Regions from separate parts of the Micromonospora sp. CMU55-4 genome, predicted to be linked through region 1. Evidence: riboswitches for the same ligand, from Rfam matches in the RefSeq annotation. Region 1 holds a riboswitch; the other holds the start of a gene.
The links. A riboswitch is a leader RNA that binds a small molecule or an ion and turns the genes downstream of it on or off. The one in region 1 is predicted to bind cobalamin.
Positions count from the first base shown of each region.

Region 2: it holds a riboswitch for cobalamin, as region 1 does, so the genes downstream of both, metE (5-methyltetrahydropteroyltriglutamate--homocysteine S-methyltransferase) here and HA073_RS07595 (ribonucleoside-diphosphate reductase subunit alpha) in region 1, are expected to answer to the same signal.

Region 1 is NZ_JAAOLH010000003.1:309,411-313,222, reverse strand. It holds gene HA073_RS07595 (ribonucleoside-diphosphate reductase subunit alpha) at 1-1,840, opposite strand, end outside; cobalamin riboswitch at 1,953-2,169, opposite strand; gene HA073_RS07590 (PrsW family glutamic-type intramembrane protease) at 2,290-3,117, shown strand; gene HA073_RS07585 (LysE family translocator) at 3,153-3,779, opposite strand; gene HA073_RS07580 (acyl-CoA thioesterase) at 3,783-3,812, opposite strand, start outside.
Region 2 is NZ_JAAOLH010000004.1:139,215-143,026, reverse strand. It holds gene metE (5-methyltetrahydropteroyltriglutamate--homocysteine S-methyltransferase) at 14-2,263, opposite strand; cobalamin riboswitch at 2,379-2,598, opposite strand; gene HA073_RS09125 (beta-1,3-glucanase family protein) at 2,710-3,812, opposite strand, start outside.

The DNA of each region.
Region 1 (3,812 bases):
TCGCCACCAGCAGCGAGTTGCGCAGCCCGCCTGCGGCGATCCGCTCACGCAGCGCCGCCCACCGTCCGGCCTGCGCCGGCTCCGCGCCCCACAGGTCCGGGTGCAGGTCACCCTTCGCGGCCCGGGTCTGCGGGTACGCCGGATGCGGCCCGAACCGCTCGGCCAGCCCGGCGGAGGTCTCCAGCGCGGTCAGCAGGATCTCCTCCTGCACGCGGGTGGACAGCTCCTTCGCCTCGGGGGAGTCGAACGGCAGGCGCAGCGTGAAGAACGCGTCCTGCAACCCCATCAGGCCGAGCCCGACCGGCCGCCAGCGCGGGTTCGACGCCGCCGCCTGCTCGGCCGGGTAGTAGTTGATGTCGATCACCCGGTCGAGGAACACCACAGCGGTGCGGACCGTGGCGCGCAGCCGCTCCCAGTCCACCCCGTCGGCGGTGACGTGGGCGCCGAGGTTCACCGAGCCGAGGTTGCACACCGCCGTCTCGGCGTCGTCGTTCACCTCCAGGATCTCGGTGCACAGGTTGGACAGGTGGATCACGTTGCCCGGCTCACCGGTCTGGTTGGACAGCCGGTTCGCGGCGTCCTTGAACGTCATCCAGCCGTTGCCGGTCTGCGCGAGCGTGCGCATCATCCGCCCGTACAGGTCCCGGGCCCGTACCGTGCGGACCGCGTTCTTCTCCGCCGCCCGGTACGCGGCGTCGAACGCCTCCCCGTACAGGTCGGGCAGCTCCGGGGCGTCCGACGGATCGACGAGCGACCACTCGCCGTCGGCCTCGACCCGGCGCATGAACTCGTCCGGGATCCAGTTGGCCAGGTTGAGGTTGTGCGTACGCCGGGACTCCTCGCCGGTGTTGTCCCGCAGCTCCAGGAACTCCTCCACGTCCGGGTGCCACGGCTCCAGGTAGACGCAGGCCGCGCCCTTGCGCCGGCCACCCTGGTTGACCGCGGCCACCCCGGCGTCGAGCGTCTTGAGGAACGGCACGATGCCGTTGGACCGGCCGTTCGTGCCCCGGATCAGCGCGCCCCGGCCGCGCACCCGCGACCAGGCGATGCCGATGCCGCCGGAGAACTTCGACAGCTTCGCCACCTGGTGGTAGCGCTCGTAGATCGAGTCCAGCTCGTCGCGCGGCGAGTCGACCAGGAAGCACGACGACATCTGGGTGTGCCGGGTGCCGGAGTTGAACAGCGTGGGGGAGCTGGGCAGATAGGCCAGGCTGGACATCAGCCGGTAGAAGCCGACCGCCTCGCCCGGGGTGCGGGACAGCCCGCAGGCCACCCGTAGCAGCCAGTACTGCGGCGTCTCCACCACCAGCCGCGACTGCGGGTGCCGCAGCAGGTAGCGGTCGGCCACGGTACGCAGTCCGAAGTACTCGAACCGCCTGTCGCCGTCCGGGTCCACGGCGTCGTCGAGCTTGCGGGCGTGCCGGGCGACGAATGCGGCCGTCTCGTCGCCGATCAGCCCCAGCCCGTGCGCGTACGCGATCGACTGGCTGAAGCTCGCCACGCCCTGACCGCGGACCTCCTTGTCCACGTACGCGGCCAGCAGCCTTGCCGCCAGCTTCGAGTACTGCGGCTCCTCGCCGATCAGCTCCGCCGCGGTCTGGATCGACAGCCGGTCCAGCTCGGCGGTGGTCGCCCCGTCGTAGAGCCCGCTGATCGTCTTGGTGGCCACCCGCAGCGGGTCCACCTCGTCCAGGTCGGCGACCCAGCGTTCGACCGCCCGGACGATCTTGCCGACGTCCACCGGCTCGGTGTCGCCGTCCCGTTTGCGTACCCGCATCGCCGGCCGGCGGGCCTCGGACCCGCCGCCGGTGGCCGGCGGGCTTTCCTGCACGACAGTCATGACCTCTCCTCGCTGTCACCGTCTGGAGACGGCGGGAGACGCCAACGGGCACGGCGCGGCCGGCCCGGCTGCTGGCGTCGGTCGTCCCGCGCGACCTCCGGCCGCCGTACGCGGAGGCGCACGGCGCGCTGGCAGGTCTTCGGACTCGCGGGCCCGACCGGGGTCGCCGGTCGCCTACCGGCCGTCGCTTCCCAGGCCGGTGGCCCAGTGCTGTTGACGGCTGTCGTTCCCACTCACCGCTGCGGGGCAGTCCCGGATTTCCACCGGGTTCCCTCTTGCCTCGGCCCCGCCCCGGAGGGCTCGGCCGAACCAGCTGCGGCACCACCATATATGGCGGTGGGGGCGGTTGGGCAACACCAGATGTCGTGTCGGGCGTGTCGCATGGATCTCACTGTCCACAGTGCCTACCCCCGATGCCGGCGCTCGCCGCCGGGCGCGATACTCGGCGTATGGGGAATACCGGACGCCGCTGGGCGTGGGTGGCGGTCCTGCTCGTCGGCGTCGGGCTTCACCTGCTGGTGCTGGAGACACTGTCCGGCACCGGCACCGTCACGTTCGTACCGGCGCTGATCGTGCTCGGCGCGTGCGTCGCGCCCGCCACGTTCCTGGCCTTCGCCCAGGGGCGGCCGGCCCGCCGCCCGGTCCCCGGCTCCGTCGTCGGCGTCGCCGCGCTTCTCGGCGGCGTGGTCGGCGTGGTCGCCGCCGGCTGGCTGGAGTACGGCACGCTGCACCGCCTCGGCGTCCTGCCGATGGCGCTCGTCGGCCTGGCCGAGGAGACCGCGAAGCTGATCGTGCCGGCCGGCATCCTGCTGCTGTGGCGGCGGCACCGGTCACCGGCGCAGGGCCTGGTGATCGGCGTGGCCTCCGGCGCCGGGTTCGCCGCGCTGGAGACCATGGGGTACGCGTTCGCCGCGTTCGTCGGGTCGGAGGGCAACCTCGGCGCCGTCGAGCGGACGCTGCTGGTTCGCGGTCTCACCGCGCCCGCCGCGCACCTGGCCTGGACCGGGCTGACCGCCGCCGCGTTGTTCACGTTCGCCGCCGCGCCCGGCGGCCGGAGACTGGCGGCGTTCCTGCTCACCTTCGCCGCCGCCGTCACGCTGCACACCTGCTGGGACACGTTCGGCACGCAGCCCGCGTACGTGTTCATCGGCGGTGTGTCGCTGGGCTGGGTGCTGCTGCGCCTGCACCTGGACCGCGAGCGGCCCGCCGCCCCGCCCCGGGCGCCGGAGCGTGATCCTCACCAGCTCGCCGAGGTGGCGGGGTCGGAGCCCTCCTGATGCCGCCATCTCGGCGAGCTGGAGTCGAGCAAGCGTCAGCCGGCGGCCAGCCGGACACCGAGCGCGACGAAGGCGACAGCGCAGAGCCGGTCGACCCGCCGCGACCAGCGGCTGTCGCCCCAGCGGCGGGCGAACCGCCCGGCGCCCACGCCGAGAGCCAGGTCCACGGTGAGCTGCACCGCGACGAACAGCGCGCCGAGCAGCACCAGCTGTGCCGCCACCGGGCCCGCGTCGGGCCGGACGAACTGCGGCAGGAACGCCACGCTGAACAGGATCATCTTCGGGTTGAGCAGGTTCGTGAGCAGCCCGCGCCGGAACGCCCGCCCGGCGCCGCCGCCGTCCGCCCCGTCCGCCGCGACGCCGGGCCGGCCCGTGCCGCGCAGCGCCCGCAGGCCCAGCACGATCAGGTACGCCGCACCGGCCCACCGGATCGCGGTGAACAGCACCGGGGACGCGGCGATCACGGTGGCGAGTCCGGCCACCACGGCGGCGACGTGCACCGCCTCCCCGGCCGCGACCCCGAGCGCCGCCACCGCCCCGGCCCGCGCGCCGTACCGGGTGGCGTTGGCGAGCACGAACATCATGTCCGGCCCGGAGGTGAGCATGAGCACCACGATCGCGGCCAGGTATCCCGCGAGCGTGGCCGCCGACAGTCCGAGCACGCCTCAGCCCTCCTCGGCGCCGTCGAGCAGCGC
Region 2 (3,812 bases), on a different contig from region 1:
CCCGGCCGGCGGCTCAGCGTCCGCGCAGCTCGGCCGCGGCGGCGACCAGGTGCTGGAGGGACGCCTCGACCTCGGGATAGCCGCGCGTCTTGAGGCCGCAGTCGGGGTTCACCCACAGCCGCTCGGCCGGCACCGCGGCCACGGCCCGGCGCAGCGCGCCGACGACCTCGTCGTGGGACGGCACCCGGGGTGAGTGGATGTCCCAGACGCCGGGCCCCACCCCCCGGCGGTATCCGATCGCGGCGAGGTCGTCGAGAACCTCCATCCGGGAGCGGGATGCCTCGATGCTTGTGACGTCGGCGTCGAGGGCGTCGATGGCCGTGATCACCTCCCCGAACTCCGAGTAGCACAGGTGGGTGTGGATCTGGGTGTCGTCGGCGACTCCGCAGGTGGCCAGGCGGAACGCCCCGACTGCCCAGTCCAGGTACGCCTTCTGGTCCGCCCTGCGCAGTGGCAGCGTCTCACGCAGCGCCGGCTCGTCGACCTGGATGACCCGGATACCGGCTGCCTCGAGATCACGGCACTCGTCGCGCAGGGCGAGTGCGACCTGGTCCGCGGTGTCTGCCAGCGGCTGGTCGCTGCGGACGAACGACCAGGCCAGGATCGTGACCGGGCCGGTGAGCATGCCCTTGACCGGCCGGTCGGTCAGCGACTGCGCGTAGGTGGACCAGTTGACGGTCATCGGCGCCCTGCGTGCCACGTCGCCGTAGATGACGGGCGGACGCACGCATCGGGAGCCGTAGGACTGGACCCAGCCGTGTTCGGTGGCGGCGAACCCGTCCAGCTGCTCGCCGAAGTACTGGACCATGTCGTTTCGTTCCGGCTCGCCGTGCACGAGCACGTCCAGGCCCAGCCGCTCCTGGAGCCGGACGACGTGCTCGACCTCGGCGCGCATCCGCTGCGTGTAGGCGGCGTCGTCGAGACGCCCGGCCCGGTGCTCGGCACGCGCGCGGCGCAGCTCGTCGGTCTGCGGGAACGATCCGATGGTCGTGGTCGGGAGGGGCGGCAGGTTGAGCCGGGCCTGCTGTGCCGCCGCACGCTCCGGGTACGCGCCGCGCTGCCGATCCGTGGCGCGCAGCGCGGCGAGCCGGCCGCGTACGGTGTCGTCGCGCCAGGCGGCAGGGGTGGGCGGCAGCGGCTCGGGCAGGGACGTGGTGCCGTTGCGCAGCGCGCGGCCGAGCCGGACGACCTCATCGACCTTCTGCCGGGCGAAGGCGAGCCGCTGACGCAGCGCCGGGTCGAGAGCGGTCTCGGCGGACAGGTCCTCCGGCACGTGCAGCAGCGAGCACGAGGTGGACACGGCGACGTGGTCGGCGAGGGCGGTGACGGCGGCACCGGCCGCCACGGCGGCCCGCAGGTCGGTACGCCAGACGTTGCGGCCGTCGACGAGGCCGGCCACGATCGTCTTGCCGCGCAGTGGTCCCGCACCGGCCAGCCGCCGCAGGTTGCCGGGCCCGGCCACCAGATCCACGCCGACCGCTTCGACCGGCGTGTCGAGCAGGGCGGGCAGCGCGTCACCGAGCTCGCCGAAATAGGTGGCGACGAAGATCGCCGGCCGCTGTTCCACCGCGCCGAGCCGGGTGTACGCCTCCCGCAGCGCGTCGATCTCGGCGGCGCTCCGGTCGGCGACATAGGCGGGTTCGTCCAGCTGCACCCATCGCACGCCTGCCGCGGCGAGGGATCGCAGGATGCCGGCGTACACGTCGACCAGGTCGGTCAGCCGGTCGAACGGTTCGCCGCCGGCCTCGGTGGGCTTGGCCAGCAGCAGGAATGTGGCCGGCCCGACCAGCACCGGCCGGCTGTCGATTCCCAGCTCGCGGGCCTCGCGGTACTCGCGCAGCGCCTTGTCGGGATTCGCCGCGAAGGTGGTGTCGGAGCCGATCTCGGGAACCAGATAGTGGTAGTTGGTGTCGAACCACTTCGTCAGTTCGAGCGCCGGCTCGGCATCGACGCCCCGGGCCATGGCGAAATAGGTGCCGAGGTCGCCGAGGCCGAGACGGGCGAACCGGCGCGGGATCGCGCCGACGGCGACGGCCGTGTCCAGCACGTGGTCGTAGTAGGAGAACGTGTTGGACGGGATCGCGTCCAGGCGCGCGTCGCGCAGCGTCCGCCACACCTTCGCCCGTAGCGCGGCAGAGGTCGCCGCCAACTCCTCGGCGTCGATCCGGCCCGCCCAGTAGGCCTCGACGGCCCTCTTGAGTTGCCGGTTGCCCCCGATACGCGGATAGCCCAGCACGGTGCTCTGACCGAATGCGGTACTCATGGAGATCCCTTCCCTCGAAGCACACGAGGCCGATCGAGGCGGGGAGGGAAGGGGTACAGACGGCGTACCGGCTTCCGCACCGGCCGTCCCGAGCGACCGTCGGCGGCGCGCACCGGACGGTGCGCGCGGTGCGGGCAGGTCTTCGGACTCGCGGGCGCGACCGGATCCACCCGGTCACCTACTGGCCGTCGCTTCCCAGACCTCACGGTCCAGTGCTTCGATGACGGCTGTCGTTCCCACTCACCGCTGCGGGGCAGTCCCGGACTCACACCGGGTTCCCTCTTACGACGCCACACCCTTCACGGGCACGGCGAACCAGCACCGTTGTCCATCGTATGGGGCGGTGAGCCGACGTGGTCGGCGCGTCCGTCCTGCGGGACGGCGAGCCGTCGCGGCGGGTGGCGGGAGCGACTCGCGGTCGCCCCCGCCCCCCGTCGCAGGGCCGGTCAGCCCTTGCGCCACTTCTGGCCGGCCGTGCCCGTGCAGTCCCAGAGCTGGAGCCTCGCGCCGTCGTTGCCGTTCCGGTCCTTGATGTCGACGCACTTGTCGGCCTGAAGGTTGACCAGGTCCCCGGCGGCGTTCAGGGTGAACTGCTGGGCGCCGGTGCCGTTGCAGGTGTAGAGCTGCACCACCGCCCCGTTGGCGGTGGACCCGGCGTCGACGTCCATGCACTTGTTGTTCTGGCTCTTCAGCGCCGTGCCGCTGAACGTCCACTTCTGCGCGTTGGTGTTGTTGCAGTTCCACATCTGCAGCGGCGCGCGGTCGACGAAGTTGGAGCTCGGCACGTCGATGCACTTGTTGTTCCAGTTGCTGACCACGGGCACCCCGGTGGTCGGGTTGCCGCCCCCACCTCCGGTGAACGGGCTGAGGATCAGTCCGGCCGAACGGGGGTCGCCGTCGTGCACCAGTGACTCGAATCCGCCGACGTCGTCGAAGGCGAACGCGTACGCCCGGCCGTCGGTCATGTTGGCGTGGATCAGGCGGGCGTACTGGTTGGTGGGGTTGCTGCGGTAGAAGTCGGCGGCGTTCGTGCTGGGCTGGGTGTCGATGGTGCCGAGCGTGCCTCGGTTGAGGGCCGCGCAGAGCGTACGCGAGATCGGGCCGACCACCTGGTCGTTCGGCGCGGGCAGGTCGCCGTCGCATCCCCAGACGCTGGCCGAGGAGGGCCGGTTGAAGGAGGCGACCACCTGGCCGCTGCCGTTTGTGAAGGTCATGGTGTTGCCCGAGGTGCGGCCGTAGTACCGGATGGCCGGCTGGTCGGCGAAGGGCGCCACGGTCAGCGTCTTCGTGGTGTACGCGTTCCACGCGGAGGCGATGTAGGAGTCCAGGTAGGTGGTGCTCAGCAGGCCGGCCCCGGCCGCCTTCCCCGGGGCCAGGACGCGCAGCACGGTCCCGTCGGAGCGGGTGTGGACGGTGTTGGCCCAGCCCGGCTGCGCCCGGATGCCGTCGATGACCGCGTTGCGTCCGTTGGCCACCACGTCGCCGGTGCGCTTGGTGACGCCGTTGGCGCCGGTCACCGTGACCGCGTGCGGGATCGCGAACATGTCGA